2 regions of the Peribacillus sp. TH16 genome follow, and region 2 is predicted to be linked to the other one. Evidence: riboswitches for the same ligand, from Rfam matches in the RefSeq annotation. Region 2 holds a riboswitch; the other holds the start of a gene.
The links. A riboswitch is a leader RNA that binds a small molecule or an ion and turns the genes downstream of it on or off. The one in region 2 is predicted to bind S-adenosylmethionine.
Positions count from the first base shown of each region.

Region 1: it holds a riboswitch for S-adenosylmethionine, as region 2 does, so the genes downstream of both, JFV29_RS29775 (methionine ABC transporter ATP-binding protein) here and JFV29_RS15895 (YezD family protein) in region 2, are expected to answer to the same signal.

Region 1 is NZ_JAEKEM010000011.1:227,969-243,232, forward strand. It holds gene gntK (gluconokinase) at 1-313, shown strand, start outside; gene JFV29_RS29745 (GntP family permease) at 332-1,678, shown strand; gene gnd (decarboxylating NADP(+)-dependent phosphogluconate dehydrogenase) at 1,756-3,159, shown strand; gene JFV29_RS29755 (hypothetical protein) at 3,665-3,832, opposite strand; gene JFV29_RS29760 (hypothetical protein) at 4,036-4,215, opposite strand; gene JFV29_RS29765 (hypothetical protein) at 4,485-5,195, shown strand; gene JFV29_RS29770 (hypothetical protein) at 5,855-6,106, shown strand; SAM riboswitch class I at 8,053-8,164, shown strand; gene JFV29_RS29775 (methionine ABC transporter ATP-binding protein) at 8,526-9,548, shown strand; gene JFV29_RS29780 (methionine ABC transporter permease) at 9,562-10,212, shown strand; gene JFV29_RS29785 (MetQ/NlpA family ABC transporter substrate-binding protein) at 10,234-11,106, shown strand; gene JFV29_RS29790 (M20 family metallopeptidase) at 11,187-12,395, shown strand; gene JFV29_RS29795 (D-alanyl-D-alanine carboxypeptidase family protein) at 12,932-14,113, shown strand; gene JFV29_RS29800 (aldehyde dehydrogenase family protein) at 14,442-15,264, opposite strand, start outside.
Region 2 is NZ_JAEKEM010000009.1:387,529-402,792, reverse strand. It holds partial or broken gene JFV29_RS15935 (D-serine ammonia-lyase) at 1-853, shown strand, start outside; gene pdxR (MocR-like pyridoxine biosynthesis transcription factor PdxR) at 819-2,216, opposite strand; gene pdxS (pyridoxal 5'-phosphate synthase lyase subunit PdxS) at 2,469-3,356, shown strand; gene pdxT (pyridoxal 5'-phosphate synthase glutaminase subunit PdxT) at 3,358-3,957, shown strand; gene JFV29_RS15915 (IS1182 family transposase) at 4,102-5,460, opposite strand; gene JFV29_RS15910 (SDR family NAD(P)-dependent oxidoreductase) at 5,825-6,571, shown strand; gene JFV29_RS15905 (TetR/AcrR family transcriptional regulator) at 6,745-7,332, shown strand; gene ssuE (NADPH-dependent FMN reductase) at 7,755-8,291, shown strand; SAM riboswitch class I at 8,623-8,731, shown strand; gene JFV29_RS15895 (YezD family protein) at 8,910-9,053, shown strand; gene JFV29_RS15890 (phosphoadenylyl-sulfate reductase) at 9,268-9,945, shown strand; gene sat (sulfate adenylyltransferase) at 9,974-11,122, shown strand; gene cysC (adenylyl-sulfate kinase) at 11,164-11,763, shown strand; gene JFV29_RS15875 (nitrite/sulfite reductase) at 11,781-13,406, shown strand; gene JFV29_RS15870 (DUF3906 family protein) at 13,428-13,643, shown strand; gene cobA (uroporphyrinogen-III C-methyltransferase) at 13,662-14,438, shown strand; gene JFV29_RS15860 (sirohydrochlorin chelatase) at 14,438-15,199, shown strand; gene JFV29_RS15855 (NAD(P)-binding protein) at 15,180-15,264, shown strand, end outside.

The DNA of each region.
Region 1 (15,264 bases), on a different contig from region 2:
AGGCTTCGCAAGGTCGTCTGTTTGGCGGCAAATGATGTCCGATATCTTCGAATCGGAAGTGGTGGTTCCAGAAAGCTACGAAAGTTCATGCCTGGGTGCTTGTATATTAGGATTATATGCCACCGGGGAAATTGATTCCTTCGAAGTAGTTTCTGAAATGATAGGCAATACCCACAAGCACACACCGAAATATGATTCTGTAAAAGAATATAGGCAACTACTGCCGATTTTTATTAACCTATCAAGGGTATTGGAAAACGAATATACTCAGATTGCGAATTATCAAAGAAACTTAATAAATGCTACAAAGTAAACACATGGAGGAATTACAATGCCATTAGTTATTGTCGCTTTAGGAATTGTCGCTTTATTAATTTTAATAATGGGCTTAAAATTAAACACCTTTATTTCCTTAATCATTGTATCGTTTGGAGTAGCTTTAGCACTTGGGATGCCACTTGAGGAAATTGTCAAAACCATTGAAGCTGGATTAGGCGGAACACTTGGTCACTTAGCGTTAATCTTTGGACTTGGAGCGATGATGGGTAAGTTAATCGCAGATTCAGGCGGCGCGCAACGCATTGCCATGACCCTTGTTAAAAAATTCGGTGAAAAGAATATTCAATGGGCAGTAGTAGCAGCATCATTTATTATCGGTGTCGCGTTATTTTTTGAAGTGGGATTAGTATTATTAATTCCAATCGTATTTGCAATTTCAAGAGAATTAAAAGTTTCGATATTATATCTTGGTATTCCAATGGTAGCGGCATTATCCGTAACACACGGTTTCTTGCCGCCGCACCCAGGACCAACCGTTATCGCTGGTGAATATGGTGCAGACATTGGTCAAGTTTTACTTTACGGCTTCATTATTGCGGTCCCAACAGTTATTTTAGCTGGACCAGTATTTACGAAGATAGCTAAAAAACTCGTACCTGCATCATTTACGAAAACAGGCAGCATTGCCTCTTTAGGAAACCAAAAATCATTTAAACTTGAAGACACACCTGGATTTGGGATCAGTGTATTTACCGCTTTACTTCCCGTTATTTTAATGTCAATTGCTACGATTATCACTTTGATGCAAAAAACAATGGGCTTTGAAGATAATGGTTTACTAGCAGCTATCCGTTTTATTGGCGAAGCCGGTACTTCCATGTTGCTTTCCTTATTATTTGCGGTCTATTCAATGGGATTAGCAAGAAAGATTCCAATGAAAGATATTATGGAATCTTGTACATCAGCAATCTTGCATATTGGAATGATGCTATTAATCATAGGGGGCGGCGGAGCCTTCAAGCAAGTATTGATCGACGGCGGTGTAGGTGACTACGTAGCTGAATTATTCAAAGGAACATCATTATCACCAATCTTGCTTGCCTGGATCATCGCGGCAATCCTGCGTATTTCCTTAGGATCTGCTACCGTTGCTGCCTTAACAACAGCTGGTTTAGTTATTCCGATGTTAGGTCAGACGGACGTTAACCTTGCTCTAGTAGTACTTGCTACAGGCGCGGGAAGTTTAATCGCTTCACACGTTAACGATGCTGGTTTCTGGATGTTTAAAGAGTATTTTGGTTTAAGCATGAAAGAAACATTTGCAACGTGGACCTTGCTTGAGACGATTATTTCAGTAGCTGGATTAGGATTTATTCTATTACTAAGCTTATTTGTATAGGCCTTTCCCGGCAGTAAATCCCCCACTTATGTAGGGATTTACTGCCTATTATTCTTACATAAAAGGAGCAGAATTAAATGTTCAATAAAATTGGTGTCATAGGTTTAGGGGTAATGGGCAGTAATATAGCTTTAAATATGGCTAGTAAAGGGGAACAAGTAGCTGTCTATAACTACACAAGAGATTTAACGGATCAGCTTGTTGCTAAATTGGACAGTCAGTCGCTCCATTCGTATTACGAAATCCAGGACTTTGTTCAGTCACTAGAAACTCCAAGAAAGATTTTTCTAATGGTGACGGCGGGTAAGCCGATCGACTCGGTGATCAATTCATTACTTCCTCATCTTGAATCAGGCGATATTATCATGGACGGCGGTAACTCCCATTACGAAGATACTGAACGCAGATATGATGAATTGAAATCTAAAGGAATCAGTTATTTAGGAATTGGTATTTCTGGTGGAGAAGTAGGGGCGTTAAAAGGACCTTCAATCATGCCAGGTGGAGATAAAGACGCCTATGAAAAAGTAGCTCCGATTCTGACAAAAATCGCAGCCAAAGTATATGATAACCCTTGCTGTACCTATATCGGTCCAAAAGGAGCAGGTCATTTTGTAAAAATGGTACATAACGGGATTGAGTATGCAGATATGCAATTAATCGCCGAAGCCTATACGTTTTTAAGAGAAAAGTTGCATTTAGAAGTTAATGAGATTGCTGACATCTTTGAAACATGGAATCAAGGCGAACTGAAAAGTTATTTAATCGAAATTACAGCCGGGATTTTAAGGAAAAAAGATGAAGTAACGGGCTTACCCTTGATCGATGTGATTCTTGATAAAGCAGGACAAAAAGGCACAGGTAAATGGACCAGCATGCAAGCTATTAATAACGGAATACCAGCATCAATTATTACAGAGTCTTTGTTTGCTCGTTACATTTCCGCTTTAAAAGAGGAACGGATTAATGCAGAAAATATTCTAACAGGCCCTGAGAACGTTCAGCAAAAATTAGATGAAAATGAGTGGATTGACTATATTAGACAAGCATTATATATGGGAAAAGTTTGTGCGTATGCGCAAGGTTTTACTCAATATAAAATGACTTCTGAACTTTACGGTTGGGATTTGCCTTTAAAGGATATTGCGCTGATTTTCCGCGGAGGTTGTATCATTCGTGCAGAATTTTTAAACGTCATTAGCGAAGCCTATCAAGAGCAGCCGAATCTGGCTAATTTATTAATCTCACCATATTTTGCTGAAAAGGTTACAGATTACCAGGTAGGATTGCGAAAGGTTGTCTGTGAAGGAATAAATTCTGGTATATCGTTTCCATGTTTAAGTGCTTCACTTACTTATTACGATAGTTATCGAACAGGCATCTCAAATGCAAACCTTTTGCAAGCACAACGTGATTATTTTGGTGCACATACCTATGAACGACGTGATTTAGCAGGAGTCTTTCACACAAACTGGCAGTGATAGAAAGTGACAAAAGAAACAGTCATTTTTCAATAACCGTTCATGAATTTGAGATGAAGAAATTTGATAAACTCTTAAAAAATCAGTAAAAAAGTATAATGATTTCTTAATTAATTTAAGCAGAAATATACATAGCCAATTCAATGACTTTGTATATTTCTGCTTTTCTTTACAACATAAAAACCTAATTTACTTATGATACGGTTCACCGAGCTTAATATTATACTTATCAATAAAACACAATCCAATCTTTTATCAACAATCTGGCCCTTAACATAAAGGGGTTCTGCCGACAAAAAGCGGATAATATACGTTAAGACAATTTAAAAGCCTGTTTTTTTATCGGCTATAAATGACTTTACTTCCTTCAAATCAAGATCAGTAACTTCTCCATTCCCTATAACATGATCAAACCCACAAGCTGAAACATTCAACCCAAGTAATAAAACAAGACACCCATTAAGAACCCTTTGAAAGCTCTTTTATTAATCTCCTCTTAGTTTTATTATAATAATATTGCACCTTTCACAGTTTTGCTGGGAGATTCAAATTCATAGACATAAAAAATCAAATCTTCTGTTCCTTCTAAAATGCCATCTTTTTCTTTAAACTCATTTATGTGTTTCTTTAATAATGCAGCTTGAATTCGATTTAAGGACTTTTTAATTTTCATGATAATCTCCTTCCGGTATAATGAATTAGGTTTATTTAAAAAATATGTACTCTCTTTTAATAGGGTTGGGCTTTTTTCGAATTTTTCATATAGTAATTTATAAAAAATTAATTTAAAATGCTCACCTGACATTGAAATATCATGACATTAAGTGAAGTTGTTTATGATGTAATCATTGCTTAAATCCCTTGAAATATAGGGATTTAACGAGGATTTAGAAATGGATGCTCACCTAACATGTAAATATTTTTATAGTGAAGGTCTTCCATCAGTTTATTGAACTGCTGGGAGGCCTTTTCTTTCATGTAGTCAGTCGTATGAGCATAGAAGTTCATCGGTGTTTGAATATCTGTATGTCCTAATCGTTGTTGAATTTCTATCAACCCCACCCATGCTTGGCACGGGGCAAGGCGCCAAGACCGACCAGATGTAACACAAACAATGGATAAGGATGGATAGGAGATAGCGGCGGCTATGCAAGAGAAGGAAGGTAAGCCAATAGAGAATCTAAAACGTATATGGAAGTAGAAGAAAGGAAAAGGAAATTTTATCGGTATCCCTAATAATTTCTGGATAGTCTACACTTATCTAGACAGAAAATTTAAGGTCAGGTAGACTACAGATACAACTAGTTATAGAAAAGAGGTCCGATATGCGACGTGATATTCAACTGAATGAACGAGCTTTCTCTTCCAAGGAAGTGGCAGAAGAAGTGGGGATTGCAACTCCCACTGTTCGAAAGTATGGTCAAATCTTAGAGCGGAATGGATATGAGTTTTTGAAAGATGGAGATCGACGTATCTTTGTTCAATCTGACATCGGAGCGCTTATAGCGCTACGCGATACGGACAAGCCCCTAGACGATACAGCTAAAGACCTTGTATATCAACAAAAAGAAAGATTAGAAGGATCCTATGAAACAGAGGTAGCGATACCCGATACATATGAAGAAAATTTACCCCAGGACCCCAATCAATTAAAAGAGGTCTTAATGTTTTTAGTCAATGAACTCGCAGCCACACGTGAAATGAATGTCCAACTGACAAACGATATGTCAGAGCTTAAAACAAAGGTTTCCCGGCTCCAGCAAGATCATCATGTTATAAGTTCTAGTATTGGAAATTCAGCGCAAAGAACTAATGCTAAAATTGAACAATTAACTGAACAACAAAATAACCATTACGAAACATTGCTACAACAAGAAAAACAAAAAAGTGAACTCTTACAAAAAGAAATACAAAATATGCGGGTCGAACAGAAAAAAGAATGGACTTCCCAAAATGAGTTTAATAAACGTTTAGAAATAGCGATACAAAAACGTTCAGAAAAATGGTGGGGGCTTTTCTCCATATTCAGAAAATAAGGCGACCGTTAAGTTTTTTTGCCCAACTGTGTAATGATTCTTGGAAGCAAATTAGATGTAGAAACATTTGATAAATCTTTTTTAAATATATAATGATGGATAAAAGCATTGAGATGCCAATCCACAAAACTTTAATAAAAACATAGAGCCATATGATTCGCGTAGCTGAAACACAGAATTTAAGAAAGAGTATTTTAACTTTACAGGATTTGGTACCTGCTATGTAAGAGCTCGGCGATACCAATGTATTGACGTTCTAAAGGCAAACGAAGGCTCAATTGAAATTCATTGGAGATTTGTTTAAGCGATATGCAACTAAAACAAAATACACAAGCAAGCAAAAAAGGCATGCTTGATAAAAAGGGAGTTGAGGAGGTTGAAAACTTGCATTCAAAAACAAGAGTCCTCCTTAATAGTTGCTCCAGACAGGGGTTGACCGTCTCCTTTTTGTATGTTTCGTATCGCTGGGCGATATAACATGCAAATAAATTCAAAACCTATAGGTTTAATAGAAAAGCTGGGTTAGATTTACAAACATGATATACATCCGAATGAACGAGTATTCGCTTCTAAGGCAGTGGCAGAAGAAGTGGGGATGCAACACCCACTGTTCAAAAGTATGGTCAAAACTTAGAACGAAACGGATATGAGTTTGTAAGATGGTGATTCCTATCTTTATTCACTCCGACATCGAAGCGCTCATAGCGTTACGCGATACGGACAAGTCCCTATACGATATAGCTAAAGACCTTGTGTATCAACAAAAAGATAGATTAGAAGAAACTAATGAAACAGAGATAGCGATACCTGATAAATTTGACAATTCAATCCATAATCCCGAACAATTAAAAGAGATTTTAATTGTTTTAATCAATGAACTCGCAGCTACGCGTGAAATGAATGGCCACTGACAAACGATATGCCTCAGCTTAAAACAACAGTTTCCCAGCCCCAGCAAGATCCATGTCCTTAATAATGTTCCTCAAGAAAGGGGCTGATCGGTTCTTTTGTGTGTTTCGTATCGCGGGGCGATATAACATGCAAATAAATCTACAGAACCTTCATCTTTAATAGAAAGAGGGAGCCGATATGCGACAGGATATACATCCGAATGAATGAGCATCCTCTTCCAAGGAAGTGGCAGAAGAAGTGGAGATACAAAATCCACTGTTTGAAAGTATGTTTAAAACTTAGAGCGATATGGATAGGAGCTGTTAAAAGATAGCGATTGGCATATCTTCGTTCAATCCGATATCGAAACGCTTATAGCGTTACGCGATACGGGCAATCCCCTAGACGATAGAGAGAAGAACCCTTGTATCAAGAAAAAGAAAGATTGGTAGGAACCAATGAAACAGAAATAGCGATACCCGATACATATGACAATTTATTTAACCCATGTTCCCATTCAATTAAAAGAGATCTTAATGTTATTAACCAATGAACTCGCGCTCCGCGTGAAATGATCATCTAACTGACAAACGATATGTCATAGCTTAAAACTGAACAACAAAGAACCCATTACGAAACATTACTGTAATAAGAAAAAGGTTTAATTACCTTTTTTTTAGTCTCCTTTACGATATTCAGGTGTTAATTTGCGTTAATAACTATTTAAACCTAAGGCAATCAAATCAAAAGTAGAAATTCCTTTGTTCCAACTATTCGGAATCACCATTTTCAAATTTCAACAATTTCCCGAGAAATATCTACAAATTCTGAGTAGATATCGACAAAATTAGAAGCTTTAAAAGAGATAACGATACCCGATATATATGACAATTTATTTAACCCATGTTCCCATTCAATTAAAAGAGATCTTAATTTTTAACCAATGAACTCGCAGCTCCGCGTGAAATGAACATCTAACTGACAAACGATATGTCATAGTTAAAACTGAACAACAAAGAACCCATTACGAAACATTACTGCAATAAGAAAAAGGTTTTATTACCTTTTTTTTAGTCTCCTTTACGATATTAAGATGTTAATTTGCGTTAATAACTATTTAAACCTAAGGCAAGCAAATCAAAAGTAGAGATTCCTTTGTTCCAACTATTCGGAATCACCAAATTCAAATTTCAACAATTTCCCGAGAAATATCTACAAATTCTGAGTAGATATCGACAAAATTAGAAGCTTCTAAATAGCGATTTGTTTTTGCTGATAAGTAGACATACTATAGAAATCAAACTCTACCGAGTGTTTTTTAATTAAAAGAAATAAACTCTTCTAAGGAAAGAGCTTTTATAATAGTGCTAAAGATGAAAAAACACATGTGTAATCTTCCTTCGCTGTAATAATAAATAACTTTTATTATTACAGATATGAGGGCAAAGGGTCCTCACACATTTAAAACAGATGCAAAAAAGTTTATAACCGCATATATATGGTACTATTTATTATTGTTTTTTCTTTTTTGATACTAAACGTACCGAAAGTTTGCTATCAAAAAATGGTCAAAAACTCAAAAATAAACGTAAACCCCAATCAAAAGATTATAAGAGTGGGGGGCGCAGGGAGCTCCCCGCATGGATAAGGCAGACCGTGAGTAGCAACCTGAATAGTGAGTTTGCCAAAGGTTTGCCGTTATTTCATCAAGATACAGAGCTTTCCTTATGAGGAAGGAAGTCCTGATCCTGACTGACTTCGTAATGTTTTCGTTTTTTTGTAATAGAGTCTATGCCTAGGTTACCCGTATACATGGTATGCAGGGCAAAATCTGACCTGTCTTAAGGTATAGTTAAATGAACGATTAAAAATTATACTGTAAAAATATTTTAGATTATTCAAAATAGAGTTGACATTAGTAAAATTTGAATATATAGTGAGGAACATAATTAAATAAATACGTTATTTCTTATCAAGAGATGTGGAGGGACTTGGCCCTATGATACCTCGGCAGCGGGTTTTTACTTTTGTAAAAATACTGTGCTAATTCCAACGGACGAAAGTTTGAAAGATAAGAAGGAGCTTTTCTTAGATAATTAAATTAAGAGTTTACTCTTTTTTATTTCTAAAAGAGGCCTCTTCTGTCTGATGACGGAAGAGGCCTCTTTTGTTTATTCAGAATGTATATGGTTATTTGGAGAATTGGTGTAATTATTCGTAAGTTTTGCGCACTAATCGTGAATTATAAGCAATTACTCGTGAGTTTGACAGATTAACTCGTGAGTTTCGCGCAATTACTCGTGAGTTTCACACATTTACTCGTGAATTGTGAGCAATTACTCGTGAGTTTCGAAAATTTAACCCTATCATTATGAAACTTTGCAAAGCTCTTCTCTGGATAATGAATTCGTACAAATAAACAGCGTGGGGGGAGACAGAATGATTGAATTTCAAAATGTTAAAAAGGTATATAAAACAAAGAAACAGACTGTTGAAGCTTTGAAAGGAATTAATTTGACAGTTGAAAAAGGCGATATTTTTGGTGTTGTCGGTTATAGTGGAGCCGGAAAAAGTACGTTGATTCGGTTAGTCAATCTACTCGAACACCCTTCAGATGGACAGGTTATTGTTGGGGGGAAGGATTTAACCAAATTGAACCCGAAGGAATTACGGGCAGAAAAGAAAAAAATTGGCATGATTTTTCAACATTTTAACTTACTTAACTCAAAGACAGTTTTTGATAATATTGCCATGCCGCTAGTTTTATCGGGAACCCCTAGTAAAGAAATCAAAGAGCGGGTAGGCGAGTTGTTAGAGTTCGTTGGCTTATCAAGTAAAGCAAGGAGTTATCCGGAACAATTGTCTGGCGGTCAAAAGCAACGAATAGGGATTGCTAGAGCGTTGGCTACCAACCCATCGATTCTTTTGTGTGATGAAGCGACGTCAGCATTGGATCCACAAACAACTAGTGCTGTACTGCAGCTCTTAAAAAAAATTAATAAAGAATACAATATTACCATTTTGCTAATCACTCATGAAATGTCTGTAATTAGGGAAATTTGCAATAAGGTTGCGGTCATGGAAGGCGGACGCGTGGTTGAACAAGGTTCGGTTTTCGAAGTTTTTGCGAAGCCCCAAACAGGTATCGCAAAAAACTTTGTACGAACTGTTATTCACGACGAGATCCCACAAAGTTTCCTGAAAAATACCGGATCATATATTCCGATTATTTGGAAAATTAACTTTATTGGTACTACATCAGGCAATCCTTTACTTTCAACCATCTCGAAAAAATATGATGTTCATTTAAGTGTTTTATCAGCTAATATTTCTGAAATTCAAGAAACACCTTTTGGAAATTTAATTATTGAAGTGACAGGGAACAAAAAAGAGGTGGACAAGGCTTATCAATATATTAAAGATGAGGGGATTCTCGTCCAGGAGGTGCAGATAAATGGGTAATACGCTTTGGGGAATGGAAATAACGGCAGACCAGCTGTCGACAGCTTTCGGTGACACACTTTATATGGTAGCCATCTCATTGATATTTTCCGGGCTGATTGGACTTCCGCTAGGAATCTTACTTGTCATTACAAGAAAGGGTCACATCCTGGAGAATAAATGGATCTTTAATGTATTGAACCCGGTCATCAATATATTGCGGTCGGTTCCTTTCATCATCTTGCTTGTAGCACTTATTCCGTTTACCAGAATGATTGTCGGCAGTGCGATCGGAACGAATGCGGCCATTGTTCCGCTAATCTTTTACGCGGCTCCTTATATTGCCCGGCTTGTGGAGAACTCCCTGTTGGAAGTGGACAAAGGGATCATCGAGGCAGCTCAGGCGATGGGGGCGACGACATGGCAAATCATTTATCGCTTTTTGATTCCCGAGGGACTTAGTTCGTTGATCCTTACATTTACAACAGCGACAATTGGCCTTGTTGGATCTACGGCCATGGCAGGTGCTGTCGGTGCAGGTGGGGTAGGAGATTTAGCCTTAGCTTACGGTTATCAAAGGTTCGATACGATGACGATGGTCGTCACAGTAGCGGCGCTCGTGATCATCGTTCAATTATTGCAATCCACCGGGAATTTTGTTTCAAGAAAAATCAGAAGAAGATAAAAATAACAGGAGGTAGGAGAAATGAAGAAAATCTTATTAACGATCATGGTATTGGCATTGGCCATTGTGGCTGCAGCATGCGGGAACGAAGAGGGTGCATCAGGCGGTTCGGATGATGTGAAAACAGTGAAAGTCGGTGTCAGCAGCGGGGATACGAGAACATGGGAATACATTGTTGACTTAGCGAAAAAGGATGGGCTGAATATCGAACTTGTTACTTTTAATGATTATATCCAACCGAACCTTGCGTTAAGTGAAGGAGAAATTGATGCGAATTCATTCCAAACAGTTGCCTACTTCGATGAATTTGTTAACGATCAAAATTTGAAATTAGAGGCCATCGGATCAACTGTTATTGCACCTATGGGCCTTTATTCGAAAAAACACAAAGATCTCAAAGATCTTCCAGATGGCGCTACGATAGCCGTTCCGAATGAAGCAACAAACTTTGGCCGTGCATTACTCCTTCTTCAAGAAGCTGGATTGATTACATTGAAAGAGGAATTCAATGGATCGGGATCATTGGAAATCATTAAGGAAAATCCGAAAAAATTGAAAATCAAACCTGTTGCTGCCGGCAATACGCCGCGTCTATTGGATGATGCCGATGCTTCAGCCATTAATAATAACTTTGCCGTTGAAGCAGGCCTTACTTTAAAAGAGGCATTATTCCATGAAAGTAAAACGGCGAAACCATATATTAATATCATTGCGGTTAAAAAGGGAAATGCCGACCGTCCTGAGCTACAAAAATTAGTGGAGCTTTATCAATCGAAAGAAGTGGAAGCGTTCATTGAAAAAACGTTTAAAGGAAACACCATTCCTGCATATGTTTCTGTAGACGAATTAGTGAATTACCAAGATGCTTGGACAAAACCAGCCAATGAAAAATGATGAATAGAACAAAGTGAAGGAATGCCGGATGGATTCAAGGTGCCTGTCCGGCTTTTTAAACCAAAAGGGGAGTTAAGAATATGGCGAGAGAATTATTGCAGAAGCAGCATCAGCAGATCATTGAAGATCACATCGACCTTCATTCCGAATTATATATTGAAACGAGTCAAGCCATCCATGCAAACCCCGAAATTGGGAATCAAGAGTTCTTTGCTTCGAAAACGTTGACCAAATTACTTCAAGATGCAGGATTTGAAGTAACCCGTGATATAGCTGGGCATGAAACTGGCTTCATCGCCAAAAAGGCCTCCTCAAAGAAAGGCCCCAAAATTGCCTTTTTAGCTGAGTATGATGCATTGCCAGGTCTAGGACATGCTTGCGGCCATAATATCATTGGCACTACGAGTGTCGCAGCAGGAATTTCACTATCTCAAGTACTAGAGGAAACAGGCGGAGAGGTGATTGTTTTCGGAACACCTGCTGAAGAGGGAGGGCCAAATGGAAGTGCAAAAGGCAGCTTTGCGAAGCACGGTTTGTTTGATGAGGTAGATGCAGCCATCATTATCCATCCAGCTGGTCAAACTGGTGTAACAAGTCCATTTTTGGCTGTAGATCCACTTGATTTTCATTTTTACGGAAAATCAGCACATGCAGCTGCTGCGCCTGAGCAAGGTGTAAATGCTCTTGACGGGGTTATTCAGCTATTTAATGGCATTAGTGCTTTACGTCAGCAACTCCCATCTGAGGTCAAAATCCACGGAATAATAACCAATGGTGGAGAAGCACCTAACATCATTCCTGAATATGCTTCTGCCCGATTTTACATTAGAGCAACAACATGGAAGCTATGCCAGGATGTATCGCGTAAAATACGTGATGTTGCTGAAGGGGCTGCACTTGCCACAGGAAGCACAGTTAAAGTCGAACGTTTCCAAAATGAAGTGCTTGATTTTGTCATAAATCCAGTTCTTGATGAACTGTTAAAGGAAGAACTGACTCAATTAGGAGAAACGGTAGCTCCTAGAAAAGATAGTGGTTTTGGTTCGACTGATGCGGGGAACGTAAGCCATATAGTTCCGACAGCCCATCCATATATAAAAATTGGACCAGATGATTTGATTGCCCATACAAATGAATTCCGCGACTGTGCTAAATCTCAAGAAGGAGACAAAGCCATCCTCACTGGTGCAAAATCTCTTGCTCTTACTGGCTACCGGTTGATTTCGGATAAAGATCTGTTGGATAAGGTTAAAACAGCTTTTCATGAAGCGAAGCAAAAGGAAATATAAATAAATCGGATAGCAATGGTAGTTGGTCTTCTCCAAATCTATAAAATAAGAAGTGCATTAGCTTAGACAAAACGATATATATAGGTCAGATAAAGAAAAACAGAAGCCCCTTGGCTTCTGTTTTTGTTATTTCTAGCTTTTTGAGAAGCTTCCAGTAAATCGTCAAATGTGGAATCAGTCGTAGCTACCAATGCCTCAAATCACCTTCTTACCTTTTTTCACTTTTATTCCTCTCCCTAAAATGTATCAGCGTAGTTTATATGCGAAATGTCGGTGATACCCTAATTCAATGGTATAAAAAAAATCCCTATCTATTTAAATGGGGATTCTTTTTTCATTTAAATGGAGCATCCCACTAAAAGGGTCAGAACCCTTATAAAGTTATTTAAGGAAAGTAAAAGAAGGTTTTTATCCGAAATGTTTCCATGATTATTAAAGGGTAATTACTGTTTTATTTCAATTTCAATAAAACATCTCTAAACATTCAGATTTATTTTATTATGACTATATAGGATTTATCATTAAAGGAGAGGTATATGAAAAAGTTTTTCTTTATCTTCATTTTGGCTTTAATCCCCTTCGCCTCTACGACTGTAAGTGCAGAATCAGACTTACCTCTCATTAGTGAAGCTGGGATCATTATTGATGCGAAAAGTGGGAAAGTGTTATACGAAAAAAACACAAATAAAAAAATGTATCCAGCCAGTCTAACGAAAGTTGCTACTGCTATATATGCTATTGAGCACGGGGATAAGAATGAACTAGTGACTGTTAGCAAAAAAGCGGCTGAGGCAGACGGCTCTTCGGTATTTATTGAACCTGGGGAGAAAATAGAGCTTTCCAAATTAATTGCAGGAATGCTCATCAACTCCGGAAATGATGCAGCTATCGCAATTGCCGAGCATATGTCTGGTAGTGAAAAACTGTTCATGGAGGATTTGAATGAGTTTTTAAGGAAAGAAGTAAACGTCACCGATACTCATTTTACGAACCCCCATGGATTGTTTGACAAAAACCATGTAACTACAGCCAGTGACCTTGCGAAAATTACCCAATATGCAATGAAAAATGAAATTTTCCGTGAATATTTTGGGAAGAAGGATTTACCATGGGAAGTGGAAACATGGGACACAACTCTAGTTACCCATCATAAAATTTTAAAAGGCGAACTCCCCTATAAGGGAATAACCGGTGGGAAAACAGGTTTTGTTAGTAAATCTGGCTACACCCTGATTTCTACTGCTACAAGAGGAGAACAGGACTTGATTGCGGTCACTCTTAAAGCTCCTTCAGACAAGGATGCCTACTCTGATACTGAGCTTCTATTCAGCTATGGCTTTGAAAACTTTAAATCAGCCAAAATTGATAAAAAAAGCATACTTTATTCAGCGGATCACTCTAAATCCTACACGCTGAACGAAGACTTATACTATACCCATCTAATTAGTGATGAACCTAGTCTAAAAACCAGTAATGATGGAATTCTCTCAATCATGAACCAAGAAGGGAGCACCATAGAATCCTTTGATCTTAAAACGGTCGCAGATGTTAGGAACACAGAAGTGCCGGCCTCGTTTAAAAAAGAAACAATCAATGAGGAAGCTAATAAATTTTCTGTCCCATCTCTAGGATGGGGAGGCTGTGTCATTCTTATCATTCTGATAACGGTTTTTCTAAAGAAAAGAAAAAAACGAAGTGATTTTAGAACTCGTTACTAAAGAAAAACCGACTGGCAACCAGAGGCGTTGTTGCCTTATACTTTTCCCTAAAATCAGCCACTAAGGGTGGCTTTAATTTAATAAATAGAACGAAGGAGCACACATATTATACATGACTAATATGTATACTCCTTTATTTTTAAAGGCTTTTTATGATTTAGGTATTGATAATTCCAGGACAGGGTTTTTCTTTTAGGGGTATATAGTTATGTTGATACTAATACATTGTTACTTCTTACGAATACTAGAGGACGACATCTTTAGGATATCGCCCTCTACATACACTACGATTTATATTGAACAAAATACTTCCTCTTTTTATTTATAATCAGTTGTCACTTATTTTAAAGCTAATGAATTTCTGCTCCATCATTTCTTCCATCGCATATTTGACGCCTTCTCTGCCAACACCGCTGTCCTTCCAGCCACCATATGGCATATTATCAATCCGATAGGTCGGGATATCATTAATGACGACTCCTCCCGTTTCCAAGCGTTCCGCCGCATAAAAAGCACGTTCTATGCTCGGTGTCATCACTCCTGAATTCAATCCGTAACGTGAATCATTTGCATCCTTGATAGCATCATCCAGCGTATCGAATGGAAATATACAGACAATCGGACCGAATACTTCGAAACGAAATACCTTTGAGTCACGATTTACATCTGTTAAGACGGTAGGTAAGAGAACATTGCCTTCCACTGTACCGCCACACTCAATTTTTGCTCCTTCCTGTACTGCCTCGTCGATCCAACTTTGTAACCGCTCCAACGATTTTTTCGAAATGACCGCAGTAATATTAGTGCTTTCCTCGAGAGGGGATCCAATGACAAGCCGTTTTGTCCTACTGACGAATCGCTCCAAAAATTGTTGGTACAGTGAACTGTGGACATAAATTCTTTGAATCGAGATACACACCTGCCCATTATTTGTAAAAGAGCCCATCACACTTCGTTCTATGACTTTATCGATGTCGACTCCTTCATCAATAATGAACGGCGAATTGGATCCGAGTTCAAGGGTAAGCTTACGAAAGCCTGCTTGCTGCTGGATAAGGTGTCCGACTTCCACACTGCCAGTAAAAGTCACTTTTTTTACATGAGGGTGGGTTGTCAAAGCTTCACTTAAGACATCCCCTTTGCCCGGAATG
Region 2 (15,264 bases):
TTACTGTACATATGTCGGCAGATGCCAAGCAGTGGAAAAAAGATAAACTAAGAAACCTTGGTGTCATTGTAAAGGAATATGAAGACGATTACAGTAAAGCCGTCGAAGAAGGGCGAAAAGAAGCATCTCTTGACCAAAATTGCCATTTTATTGATGATGAAAATTCAAAAGATTTGTTGCTAGGCTATGCGACAGCTGCAACACGTCTGAAAAATCAATTAAAAGGAATGTCGATCCCGGTTGACGAAGATCATCCTTTATTTGTTTACTTACCATGCGGAGTAGGTGGTGGCCCCGGCGGTATAACATATGGGCTAAAATTGGCCTTCGAAGACGATGTCCATTGCTTTTTTGCAGAGCCAACACATTCGCCGTGTATGTTGCTTGGATTGGCAACGGAACTTCATGACAAAGTCTCGGTACAGGATTTTGGAATTGATAACAAAACGGAAGCAGATGGACTAGCGGTCGGAAGGTCATCTGAATTAGTTTCTAGTATGATGACATCAATTCTAAGCGGCAGCTATACAATACAGGACAAAAGATTATTTGACTTGCTTCGAGAGTTGGCTGAGACAGAAGGATATTATTTAGAGCCGTCTGCCCTCGCAGGAGTATATGGACCAGTTCAATTGTTCAGTAGCGAAGAGGAAAACAATATCTCAAGGATCAAAAACTTCAAGAAAAAATGAAACAGTCCACACATATTATTTGGGCTACAGGTGGCAGTATGGTACCAAAGGTCATGATGGAAGAATATTTAACTAAAAGTTTAAAAAGAAAAAGGAAGTTTACATTTGTGAACTTCCTTTTTCTTTTTAAAACCCCCAGGAGTTCAATAAAAGATGAATAGCTTTTTCTAATTCTGCTTCAGGTATCCCTGCAAAGCCTAATATAATTTTAGGAGGATGTTCATCTATTTTCTCAATGGAATAAGTGGAAAGTCCGTATATTTTAATGTCGTCATCAGCCGCTTTTTGAATTAGTGTTTGTTCATCCATCCCATTTTTCACGGTGAGAACAATATGCAGTCCTGATCGTTCACCAATGATTGATATTTGTTGATGATAGGGTTTAATCAAATCAATCACTTTTTCTAATTTACGGCGGTAAACTTTCCTCATACGATTTAAATGTTTTTCAAAATCTCCCTCCCTCATAAACTCTGTTAAAACATGTTGGTCAATCCTTGATACGGTTGAATGGTAGAAAGATAATTCCTCTTGATACCTCTGTAATAACGGAGCTGGAAGAACCATATAACTGATACGAATCGAAGGCATCAATGATTTGGAAAACGATCCTAAGTAAATCACTTTTTCTCCAACATCCATACTTTGTAAAGAAGGAATCGTTTTTCCACTATAACGAAATTCACTATCATAATCGTCTTCGATAATATATCTATTTGCTGCCCCTTGGGCCCAATTCAACAATCGTGTACGTCTGTTAACAGACAGAATTGTTCCATAGGGGAAGTGATGGGAAGGGGTTACATAAACTACATCAATTGAAGACTGCTCAATAGGGTTGACCTTCACCCCTTCTTCATCAACTTCTAATGGATATACATCATTTGGATAGCTACGTAAAATACGATAAATCAAGTGATAACCGGGATCTTCGACTCCGTATATGGTGGTTTTATCAAAAAGAAGAACAAGCTGCTGTAGTAAAATTTCCAGTCCCGCACCAATGATAATCTGTTCAGGGACACATTGGACCCCACGAGCATGATATAGATAGTGGGCAATTTCACAACGTAATTCATATTCACCTTGAGAATCTCCCAGTAAAAGAAGGTCTTGATGAGATTCATCGATTTTATTTTTAATATACTTTCGCCATTTTTCAAATGGAAAGTTCTCAGTATCAATTTGGCTTGGGTGAAAATGATAGAGCAATTCCCTTACTTTATTATCATTCTGTTCTAAGGGAACATTGTCAGTTTGAGTATACTCTAAATCCTCAAATGTTTGTATGTAGTATCCCTTTCTGGGAATAACTTCAACGTATCCTTCAGCAGTTAATTGTTCATAGGCAGTCTCGACTGTATTTTGACTAATCTGCAGAAACTCCGCTAATTTTCGCTTCGATGGCAGCTTCGTTCCAAAGAGAAGACGTCCATCAATTATCTCTTTTTTAATATGCGAATATAATTGTTCGTATAATGGTTCTTCACTCATACGATTTAAGTTACAGGTTAACATATTCATTTTGCTTCCGCCTTTTTTAAATAATTCGTATCTGACCCCATTAAATTATTGAAAACTGATACTTTCAATACGGTCATCTATTTTTTATACTAATTAACAAATCTAAAAAATGCAAATATTAGGGGGAAGTAGAGGGAAAATTATTAGGAACTGACCCCATTAAATTATTGAAAACTGACACTTTCAATACGGTCATCTATTTTTTATACTAATTAACAAATCTAAAAAATGCAAATATTAGGAGGAAAAGTAATGGAAAAATTATTAGGAACTGACACAGTAAAAAGAGGAATGGCACAGATGCAAAAGGGTGGCGTAATTATGGACGTCATTAATGCAGAACAAGCAAAAATCGCCGAAGCAGCGGGTGCTGTTGCTGTCATGGCTTTAGAAAGGGTACCTTCTGATATTCGTGCAGCTGGTGGTGTAGCAAGAATGGCAGATCCTCGTATCGTTGAGGAAGTATTGAATGCTGTTTCTATTCCGGTCATGGCTAAAGCAAGGATTGGTCACATTGTTGAAGCAAGGATTCTGGAATCAATGGGTGTTGATTATATTGACGAAAGCGAAGTGCTGACGCCTGCTGATGAAGAATATCATTTGTTAAAAAGCGATTTCACAGTACCTTTTGTATGTGGATGCCGTGACTTAGGCGAAGCTGCACGCAGGATTGGTGAAGGAGCATCGATGCTTCGTACAAAAGGAGAACCTGGAACAGGAAATATTGTGGAAGCTGTTCGACATATGAGAAAGGTTTTGTCCCAAATTCGTAAAGTGAGCGTAATGAGTGACGATGAATTAATGACAGAAGCAAAAATCTTAGGTGCTCCTTATGAGATTCTAAGAGAAATTAAGCGGACAGGTAAATTGCCTGTAGTTAACTTTGCAGCAGGTGGAATTGCTACTCCAGCAGATGCAGCACTGATGATGGAACTGGGCGCAGATGGCGTATTTGTGGGTTCAGGTATATTTAAATCAGAGAATCCTGAAAAATTTGCAACTGCAATCGTTCAAGCGACTACATATTATACTGATTATGAATTGATTGGCCGGCTGTCAAAAGAGTTAGGCAGTGCAATGAAAGGTATTGATATTTCTAAGCTTGCTCCATCAGAACGGATGCAGGAACGTGGCTGGTAATATGATAACCATCGGTGTTTTGGGTTTACAGGGTGCTGTTGAAGAACATTTAAATCAAATTAAAGCTGCAGGTGAACAAGCTATAATTGTTAAAAAACCTGAACAGTTAAAAGAAATTGATGGCTTAATTATTCCAGGCGGAGAAAGCACTACGATGAGAAAGCTCATGGATCGTTACGGATTTATGGAACCCATCAAAACCTTTTTTGAACTAAAAAAACCTGTCTTCGGTACATGTGCGGGAATGGTATTGGCCGCAAAGAAATTGACTGGGGATGAAGAGGCTTATCTTGGATTAATGGACATTTCCGTGAAAAGGAACGGATTTGGACGTCAGCGGGATAGTTTTGAAGCACAACTCTCGATCAAAGGAATGGAAGAACCATTTACAACTGTCTTCATCCGGGCACCATTCGCTGAAGAAATTGGTGAAGACGTAGAGGTATTAGCTCTTTATGAAGATCATGTTGTTGCTGCGAGACAAGAACATGTCCTGGTTAGTGCTTTTCATCCAGAATTAACAGGGGATAATCGTTTTATACAACTCTTCATCGAAATGGTGAAAGAAACTATCAGTAAAGTTGAAGTAAAAATGTGCTAAATATTAATGAGCTGTCCTATTTTAATAGGGCAGCTCAGTTTGTAGACAAAAGGGGTACAGAATGTTTTAATTCTGGACCCCTTTTGAAATTCCCTTTGAATTTTGATCAAGATTAAGAGATTGGGCCTCTACGAGCCCACTTTATTAAGCCATTATTGGACCTTGCCATGTCCAATTGGCAATCTTCTTTAAATTCATGGCAGCGAATGTAAGCATCGCCTGCATCGACAATTTTTTAAGTCCCCTTAAAGTAGTCCAACGCATACCATGCTTTTCTTTTGCATCTGCGAATACACGCTCTATTGTTTCTTTGCGTTTCGCATATATAGGTTTTACATCCTTGTGGTGACGCAGATGATCTGCTTCTTCCATATAATTTTGCCAGATATGGCGTGTCACCACTTTTTGATGGTCTTTGCTTACTGTACACTGTGATAAAAATGAGCATGTCGCACAAGTGTGTTTGGGTGATTTGTACTCGCGATAGCCCTCTTTATTAGTTGTTGAGTACTTTAAAATCTCGCCCGATGGGCAGAGATAACAATTAAAATGTTCATCGTAAACATAGTCATGCTTGCGAAAGAACCCTTCTTTTGTTCGTGGACGTGTATAGGGTAAAGCTGGTGTGATTTCTTTCCCAAAAAGGTAGCTTGTAATGGCTGGTGTTTTGTAAGCTGCATCTGCGGCAACAGCTTCAGGTTTTCCAACTTTCTCAATCACTTGTTCAACAAGAGGCTCTAAGATATGACTATCATGCGTATTTCCTGGTGTTACAATCGTCCCCAGCACAAAACCGTTGCGGTCTGCAGCCGCATGAAATGAATAGGCAAACTGTTTTGTTCGTTCATCTTTTACATAGTAGCCACTCTCAGGGTCAGTTGAACTTTCTTTAATTTCTTTGGTTTCTTCTTTATCAAATTTATCCGGTGGAAAAGGCTTCTTTCCCTTGTTTTCACGATCTTGATTTATTTCTTCTTGAAGGCGTCCTTGATATGCTCGTGTTTCCTTACGAACGATTTTCTTTTCGAATTTCCGCTTATTCGCACTGGCTTTCACATGTGTTGAATCAACGAATACGTGCTCTGCACTAATTAACTTTCTTTCTGAGGCTGTCATTAAGATACGATAAAAAATCTGTTCAAACAGGTCTGTATCTTTAAAGCGACGCTCATAATTTTTCCCGAACGTTGAGAAGTGAGGTACTTTATCATGGAAACCGTAACCTAAAAACCAACGGTAAGCCATATTCGTTTCAACTTCTTCAATCGTTTTACGCATCGAACGAATACCGAAGGTATATTGAATGAATGTCAATTTAACTAAAATAACTGGATCAATACTTGGGCGGCCTATCTCTGAATACATCTCTTTCACCAAGTCATAAATGAAAGTGAAGTCAATGGCCCCCTCAATTTTACGAACCAAATGGTTCGCTGGCACCAGTTGATCCAAAGTAATCATTTCAAGTTGATCTCGCTGAATAGAATTATGTTTCGAAAGCATCGTCATCACCTCAAGTTTTAATACTCCTATATTAAAACAAAAAAGACTGTAGGAAAAAGTGTTTATTTCTAATTGTTAAAACAAAGTTGATTGGAACGGAAGGTGCGAGACTCCTGCGGGAAAAGCGTGTCCAAGGGTGACCCCACAGGCGCAAAGGCGCCGAGGAGGCTCCCTGACCGCCCGCGGAAAGCGAGTGCCTGGAGTGGAAATCAACGTTCGAATTTTTACACCCCTCAAAAACTGTAGACAAACTCGATTTTCATCGAGTTTGTCTACAGTCTGAGCTGTCCTATTTTAATAGGGCAGCTTTTTGTATGCAATAAGATATAAAGGGAACTTTAAAAAAACATCATTTCGAATTTATATGACAGCAAGAGTGGCAGTTATTACAGGTGGAGCAAGTGGAATAGGCCGTGCAACATGTCTAAAATTTGCAAAAAAAGGGGACAAAGTCGTTGTTGCGGATTTTAACGAGGCCATGGCAGAAGAAACTGTTGAACTGATTAAGGCAGAAGGCGGAGAAGCTATTTTTGTTAAAACTGATGTTTCAAAGCAAGAAGATGTGGAAGCATTGGTCAATATCGCTGTAGATGTTTATGGAAGAATTGATATAATGTTCAATAACGCTGGCATAGGTGCGGGTGGCATGATTCTTGAACAAAATATGGAAGGGTACTTTAAAACGATCGGAGTAAACCAACACGGTGTGGCTTTTGGCATCATGGCAGCCGGACGTAAAATGAAGGAACTAGGAAGTAAGGGAGTTATTATAAATACTGCTTCGGTGTTTGGCTATTTAGCTTCACATGGGACTTTCGCATACCAGGCTTCTAAAGGCGCTGTAAGAATGATGACACAAACAGCGGCTTTGGAATTGGGTGCTTATGGAATACGAGTAGTAGGTATCGCACCAGGCGGTGTGGATACTCCAATTATCCAAGGATATAAAGATATGGGAATCATCGATAAATTGAATGCAAGCCAAATGCGCGGCAAATTAATTATGCCGGAAGCAATTGCGAATGCTGTTTATCTACTATCATTAGATGAAGCTGATGCGATTAATGGCAGTATTGTTATGGTTGATGATGGCTATGCATCTTTTAAATAATTTTGAAAAAGAAAACAGCGTCCTAATCCGACGATGTTTTCTTTTTATGTCTTATATGACTAATGCAAGTCTCATAGACCAAAGGTTATATTGACCGATTGGTATCATCAGGCTATTATGGAAAATAGATCGGACAAGCCGGTCTTATCTTTTTTAAAAGAAGGTTGATATTTTTGAAAAAAGGGCAGCAAACAAAAGAACGGATCATTAATGTAGCCCGGACTCTTTTTGCCAGTAAAGGTTTTGACATGACCAGAACGAATGAAATCGCTTCTGCCTGTAATGTTTCCGAAGCTACGATTTACAAATACTTTGACAGCAAAAAAGATTTGCTTTTGGCTACGATTACTCCTAGTGAAAAAGAAGATGCGGAAGTTGAGACTAGCCACCTTTCTACGGATGAGCTTGTAGAGAATCACGTTATCACATTGATAAAAAAAATTCTTGAAAATAAAGAACAGTATTCGATATTATTTCGAGAAACTCAATACGATCAAGAAATTTCTAAACAATATGTTGAGCAAATCTTCAAGCCAAATGCTAAGCTTATTGAACTTCAGAAGAGAATTGATACTGGAGAGATTCACTATATTTCCGATATTATCTTATTTAATGTAGGAATTATTTCTTTTACATTAGCTTTATCGACCCATTATGAGATTCATCAACAGAAAACGGAACCGTATTTTACTGAGGAACGAATAAAGAGTATTGCTCAGCTTTTAGTATATGGGATTCATGGAAAAAGCAATAATACATAAATAAACGGTCATAAGGCGTATGAGTCAACAAGCCGCAAATATGACCGTTGCTTTATCTACTATTAGTATTAGTTATTCAAGCTTGTACCTCTAGACTTGACGATACATTGTGCAAACTAGTGTAATCCGAAGAATGGAACTATACCTGTTATTATGGAGATGCAAAAATTAAAAGGTCAAGGAAGAAACAGATTTAAATTTCAGGAAAAATAGAGGGGGATAACTGATGAAAGTTTCTGAATAGGTTATTCATATTAATCCCGAGTTAAACACTTGACTTTTATTTTTCTGAATATTACGATGATTATATGATACATGACTTTACCTAGGCAGGGTTCTTATCCGATTTATTAGTGATTGAGTGATTTTTATTGAATCAGCAAGTCTTATCGCAGATAAGAAAATAATAGGAGGGAATTTATATGAGCGAAATCGTAATTTTATCAGGCAGTCCAGCGAGTCCATCAAGAACTGACATCTCTTTAAAACATGTACGATCACTAGTTGAACAAGTGGGGTTTACCACTGCTTATTACTCTATAACGGATTTTTCCGCAGATGATCTATTCCAAGGCCGGTATAATAGTGAAGATATAATAAAGCTTTCAGAAAAAATTCAGGAAGCTAGAGGTATCATTATTGGTTCACCAGTATATAAGGCATCTTACACAGGCGTGTTAAAAGCTTTGATTGATTTGCTACCTGAGGGTGCATTTAAAAATAAGCCTGTTCTGCCAATTATGATTGGTGGAAGTAACAGGCATTTATTGGCGATTGATTACGCACTTAAACCTTTAATTTCAATTTTAAAAGGTGAGCCGTTGCAGGGCTTATATTTTGTAGATAAGGAAATAGATAAGCAGAATCCAGAAAGCCCAATTAAAGATGGCGAATTAGTTGATCGTGTGCAAAGTCAGGTGCAAGAATTTGTTGAAGCGATTCAATTAAGAAATAATTAAATGCTGTTAATAGACTAAAAGTAAAGGCTTAAGGTTTTGAACTATTTTTATTTTCATGAGATTAAAGATTATTTATGTACAATCATTAAAACTAATTAACCTTAACAATTAGGCCTTAAACAATTGTAAAAAGAGGTAAGTAATGAAATAGACTCATTTTTTTAAGAGTTTCTCTTGAAAATGAGTCTATTTTCATATTTAACTTATACAATATCCGTTCAAGGAAAAGTGTGTATAATAATAACAGTTCACCCATTTTATTAATCCAAGTTATTTTATAAGAAAACTCCATTGACAAGGAATAAATATATGTTAATATTTAAAATAATAAAACTTATCCAGAGCGACGGAGGGAATTGGCCCTTTGAAGTCCAGCAACCTGCATGATGGATGCAAGGTGCTACATCCAACAAAATGTTGATCATTTTGGAAGATAAGGTAAAAAATATTACCTTGAAAATCTTTCCATCATGGAAGGGTTTTTATTTCTGTAAAATTCGTTTGCAAACCATAGCATTGTAAGATGTTTTGGAATATATAAATTTAAGAAAATGCATTTTATAAACGGGTCAGCTATACGATAAGCTAGTCTCGGATTTTCTTAAAGGAGGAACTGGCTTGGAAAAAGAGAATCAGCTGGAGGAAATATTTGAACGCCTACAAGAAATGCTTAAGTCGATGAAATATGGATCCATAACACTTATCGTCCAGGATGGTAAAATTATTCAAATGGAAAGAAATGAAAAGCTGAGAATTAAATAAGGTATCTGCTGACTAGAAAACTAGAGGTGGATTTAACTGATATAAAAGAGAGTATTAGTTAAATTCGTCTCTTTTTTCTAGGGTCTTTTAAGCGTTAAAAAACAACAGCGAGTATTAATCGCAAGTTACTCTATTCTGTGAAACATTTAGCAAGTTTTTAGAGGGGGCTTTAAGATTGTCTGCATTAGTAAACTATGAAAATTTCGACACAGAGATTTTGCCTGCATTTCCTGAGGACAGTGAGACAAAAGGTGCTTTAGAAGTTCTTGAGTGGGCAAATTCCCAATATGGTAACAAACTCATTTATGCATGTAGTTTCGGCATTGAAGGAATAGTACTTACGGATTTATTGGCAAAGGTCAATCCTTCAGCCAAAATTGTTTTTCTGGATACGGATGTTCATTTTGAAGAGACTTACAAATTAATTGAACAAGTTAAAAAGCGCTATCCGCAGCTTTCAATTGAAATGAAAAAGCCGGCATTGACGCTCGAGGAACAAGCAACTGAATATGGAGATGAGTTATGGCTCCGTGATTCAAATAAATGTTGCAGCATACGTAAGATCGCGCCGCTTACTGAGGTACTTTCAACGGCAACTGCTTGGCTCTCGGGACTACGCAGGGAGCAATCCGAAACAAGAGCATTAACGGAATATATTAATCAAGATAATAAGTTTAAATCAATTAAAATATGCCCGCTTATTCATTGGACATGGAAAGATGTATGGCGCTATGCCCATAAAAATGGACTTCCATATAATGTTCTTCACGATAATGGATATCCTAGTATTGGCTGTAAAACATGTACGGCACCTGCTATCAATGCCGATGATTTACGCTCAGGACGTTGGCAGGGCGCGCAAAAAACAGAATGCGGATTACATTTATCTTAATAAATAGAAAATTTAGGGGGAAATTAGTATGACAGTTAGCTTACCGCACGGAGGAACGTTGATCAATCGTTGGGAACCAGACTATGATATTACTAAAATAAACAACTCAATCGAAATTGATGAGATTGCTTTAAGTGACCTGGAATTAATAGGTACTGGGGCCTATAGTCCTATTAAAGGATTCTTTACAAAAGATGACTATCAAGCAGTGGTTAAGGATATGAGGCTTAGCAGCGGCCATGTTTGGAGCATCCCGATTACTTTGCCGATTACTGATGAAGTAGCAAAAGCTCTTACTCTAGGAGAAGAAGTAAAGTTGAATCATGAAGGAGAAACATACGGAGTTCTCATTGTTTCTGATATCTTCAGACCTGATAAACAATTGGAAGCCACATTAGTTTATCAAACGGATGATGAGAAACATCCTGGTGTGAAAAATTTGTATAACCGTGGTGAATTATATGTCGGCGGGGATATTAAATTAGTTAAACGAATCGAACGTCCACTATTCCAAGATCATTATTTGGATCCTGTTGACACAAGAAAAACTTTTGCTGAAAAAGGCTGGAAAACAGTTGTTGGATTCCAAACAAGAAATCCTGTTCACCGTGCACATGAATACATTCAAAAAACTGCATTGGAGATTGTAGACGGTTTATTTTTAAATCCGCTAGTAGGTGCTACTAAATCAGATGACATACCAGCTGATGTACGGATGGAGAGTTATAAAGTACTACTAGAGAAATATTATCCTAAGGATCGTGTCTCCCTAGCAGTTTTCCCTGCTGCCATGCGTTATGCAGGGCCAAGAGAAGCCATTTTCCATGCCATGGTTCGTAAAAATTACGGATGCACCCACTTTATTGTTGGCCGTGACCATGCCGGTGTGGGCGATTATTACGGCACTTATGATGCACAAAAAATCTTTGGTAATTTCAAACCTGACGAGTTAGGAATCACGCTATTATTCTTTGAACATAGCTTTTATTGTAAAACATGTGGAAATATGGCTTCTGCTAAAACATGTCCGCATGGTAAAGAAGATCATGTTATCTTATCCGGAACGAAGGTTAGGGAAATGTTGCGTAATGGTGAAATTCCACCAGCTACCTTCAGTCGTAAAGAAGTCATCGAAGTGTTAATCGAAGGCCTGAAAAAGAATGAAGTATTTAACTAAACTAGTTTCAAATATATGTAAGTAGTAAGAGGGGGATAATAATGAGTAATAGCACGAATGTAACTTGGCATGAAGCGTCTTTGACTAAGGAACTCCGTCGTAAGCAAAACGGACATGAGAGTACAGTTCTATGGTTCACAGGACTCTCAGGCTCCGGAAAATCAACGATTGCAAATGCAGTCGCTAAAGAGTTGTATAACCGAAATATTCGAAGTTATGTCTTGGATGGAGATAATATTCGTCATGGCTTAAATAAAGATTTGGGTTTTTCTGAAGAGGATCGGACTGAGAATATTAGGCGGATCGGTGAAGTTTCCAAGCTTTTTGTGGATAGCGGGCAGTTCGTATTAACGGCATTTATTTCCCCTTTTCGAGCAGACCGTCAAATTGTACGCGATTTGCTTGAAGAAGGCGAGTTTATTGAGGTCTACATAAAATGTCCGATTGAAGAATGTGAAGTGCGTGATCCAAAAGGTCTTTACGATAAGGCACGTAAGGGAATCATTAAAGACTTTACTGGGATTGACTCTCCATATGAAGAACCTGAACAGCCGGAAATCGTTTTAGAATCCAACCAATATAGTGTTGAAGAGTGCGTCGAACAGGTAATCAACTATTTGACAACTAAGAGAGCGATTTAATCGAGGAGGAAAAAGTAGTGGTATATGAGAAGTTTTGGTCTGAAAATCCGGTAATTGCTAAAAACAAAACTGAAGTCTGGAAATTAGAAAAAGATGGTTTGAAGATCTTTGACGATATTCCTCATTATGCAGCAAATGGATTTGAATCCATTCCTAAAGAAAAGTGGGATATGTTCAAGTGGGCAGGTCTATACTTGCAACGACCAAAAGAAGCGGGCTATTGGATGATGCGTGTCGTTATTCCTGGTGGTATCCTTACTTATGACCAACAAATCACACTTGCTAATATTGCGAAAGATTACGGTAGAGATGTTTATGACATCACAACTCGCCAAGCTATTCAGTTTCACTGGTTGACTATTGAACAAGTCCCTGATATTTTGAACCGTCTAGAACAGGTTGGGATGACTACTGCTGGTGCATGTGGTGATATTACACGGAATATAATCGGAAATGCATTAGCTGGAATCGATCCTGACGAACTTTTTGATACACGTGACGTCCTTTATAATGTATTTGAGTATTTCCGACTTAACGAAGATTTTTCAAACCTTCCAAGGAAATATAAAATGTCAGTCAGTGCTAATGTTCATAATGCTGCCAATGCTGAAATTAACTGCGTTTCATTTAATCCAGCTACGAAGGTTATTGATGGAAAGACAGAAGTTGGTTTTCACGTTAAAGTAGGGGGTGGATTATCCTCCGTTCCTATGCTAGCAGAAGAACTTGATTTATTCATTTTACCGGAGAAAACAGTGGAAGTGGCAGCCGCCATCACAACGATTTTCCGTGACTTCGGTTACCGTGAAAAGCGTCATCGCTCTCGTTTGAAATTCCTTGTTGCTGATTGGGGTCCAGAGCAATTTAAGGAAAAATTGCTTGAATACACCGGTCCACTTCCAGAAAAGGGAGAAAGTGCATTGAAGGAATGGAATGCTGGCTATTTCTATGGTATCCATAAACAAAAACAAGAAGGACTTAACTATGTTGGAGTCAATATCCCAGTTGGCCGTTTAACTCCAGACGAAGTTATTGAGTTTGCTGAACTTTCTAAAAAATACGGAAATGGTGAAATCCGCAACTGTAATTCGCAAAATCTAATTATTCCTAATGTTCCGGATGCAAAACTTGAAGAATTAAAACAAGAATCAATTTTTGAAAGATTTCCATATCAACCAAAAAAATTCATTGGATATTCCGTTTCTTGCACAGGCATTGAGTATTGCAACCTGGCACTTGTTGAAACAAAAAACCGGATGAAAACTATTGCTGAAAAACTGGATAAAGAAATTGATTTAGATGTACCGGTAAGAATGCATATGGTGGGTTGCCCTAATAACTGTGGTCAACGAGCTATTGCTGAAATCGGGTTGCAAGGTATCAAAATGAAAAACCAAGACAAAAAAATGGTCGAGGCTTTTGAAATATACGTAGGCGGAACACTTAATGCTGGTGGGAAGTTCAATGAAAAATTAAAAGGGAAAGTGGAAGCTGAAAAGCTTTATGACGTATTAAAAGAGCTTATCCTGTTTTTCAAAGAAACAAAGCTATTGTCTGAAACTTTCTTGGATTTTGTAGAGCGAGTAGGAAAATCAGAATTACAAAGTAAACTTGATAATATTTTAACAGAGGTTGCTGTTTAAATAGCGGAAGGTAAGAAGAATATGAATCTATACCGTTTTGAAGTCACTATTAAAGAAGAACTAATTCATGTCATCATCGCCGCAGATTCGGATGAAAAGGCCTTCCAGCTCGTTGATATCGAGCTGGAAAAGCGTTTTTTGAAAATGCCTGAAGTGGATGATATATCATTATACGAAAAAAGAAAAATTAATAATGGAACAGGTTACGTATTATCGGAATTCGAAACAATTCTCTAAGGGAAGGCAGGTTGCATAATGGGGAAAGTATATCTAGTAGGAGCCGGTCCTGGAGATCCAGATTTAATTACAATAAAAGGATTAAAGTGCATTCAAGAAGCCGATGTCATTTTATATGACCGTCTTGTCAATAAAGAACTGTTGAATTATGCAAAAGAAGGAGTCGAATTGATTAATTGCGGTAAACTGCCGGATTATCATTTGTTGCAGCAAGATACAATCAATCGATTTCTAGTTAAATATGCAAAAAAGGGGAAAATTGTTACGCGATTAAAAGGTGGCGATCCCTTTGTTTTTGGAAGAGGCGGAGAGGAAGCTGAAGCCCTTGCAAAAAATGGCGTAAGTTTTGAAATTGTGCCAGGCATTACGGCTGGAATTGCTGCCACAGCTTATGCTGGAATTCCAGTGACCCATCGAGATCATGCTTCTTCATTTGCCATTGTTACCGGCCATCGGAAAAAAGACGAAGATGATAATATCAAGTGGGGATCTCTTGCAAATGGTATTGATACATTAGCTATATACATGGGAGTGAAGAATCTACCGTATATTCAAGGGAAACTTTTGGAGCATGGAAAAAATCCCAATACTCCAGTAGCTCTTATTCATTGGGGAACGTTAAAAACACAAAAGACAGCTGTCAGTACATTAGATAATGTAGTAGAAACAGCCAAAAGTGAGCAAATTTCCAATCCTTGCATGATAGTTGTAGGAGATGTGGTCAATTTACGAGAGAAGATCAAATGGTTTGAACAAAAACAAGCGGAAAATTTGTTGGCAAATGAGGCCTTTTAATGGAAGCTATATTATATATTTGCCATGGAAGCCGTGTCAAAGAAGCATCTGCCCAAGCGATTGATTTTATTCATGTATGCATGGAAGGACAATCTAACACAATTCAGGAGTATTGCTTTTTAGAATTACAAAGTCCTACGATAGAAGATGCCTATGATCGATGTGTGCAACGCGGAGCGACGAAAATCATTGCTATTCCAGTTCTTCTGTTAACTGCTGCACATGCAAAATATGATATTCCAGTAATTCTATGTAAAATGAAAAAACAGTATCCAGAGGTAGAGTTGAAGTACGGAAGACCCATAGGGGTCAGTGATAAAATGGTTGACATTTTAGTAGAAAGATTGAAAGAGACAAACGAAAAGGTAACGGAGAATTCACTAGTTTTATTAGTTGGAAGGGGCAGCAGTGATCCCGACGTGAAACGAGATTTAAGCCAATTAGCGGGTTTACTTAAGCGCAGGTTACCAAAAAGCCAAGTACAAGATTGTTATCTGACTGCTGCTTCACCAACTTTTGCAGAAGCATTGGAAATGGCTGAAGATTCCCAATCAGATCAAATTTTTATTATTCCTTACCTTTTATTTACTGGTATTTTAATGCAATCCATCCAAACAGCTATTAAAAAGATCCAGAAAAAAGGCAAACAGAATTTTGTTCTCTGCCGTTATCTCGGTTATCATCCGAAGATAGAAAAAGCATTATCAGAACGAATTCACGAAGTGTCTGAGGAGGGTGCTTATGTATCCAATTACTCTTAATATTGAGAATAGAAAGTGTATCATTATCGGCGGTGGTAAAATAGCTTACTTTAAAGCGGGCCCCT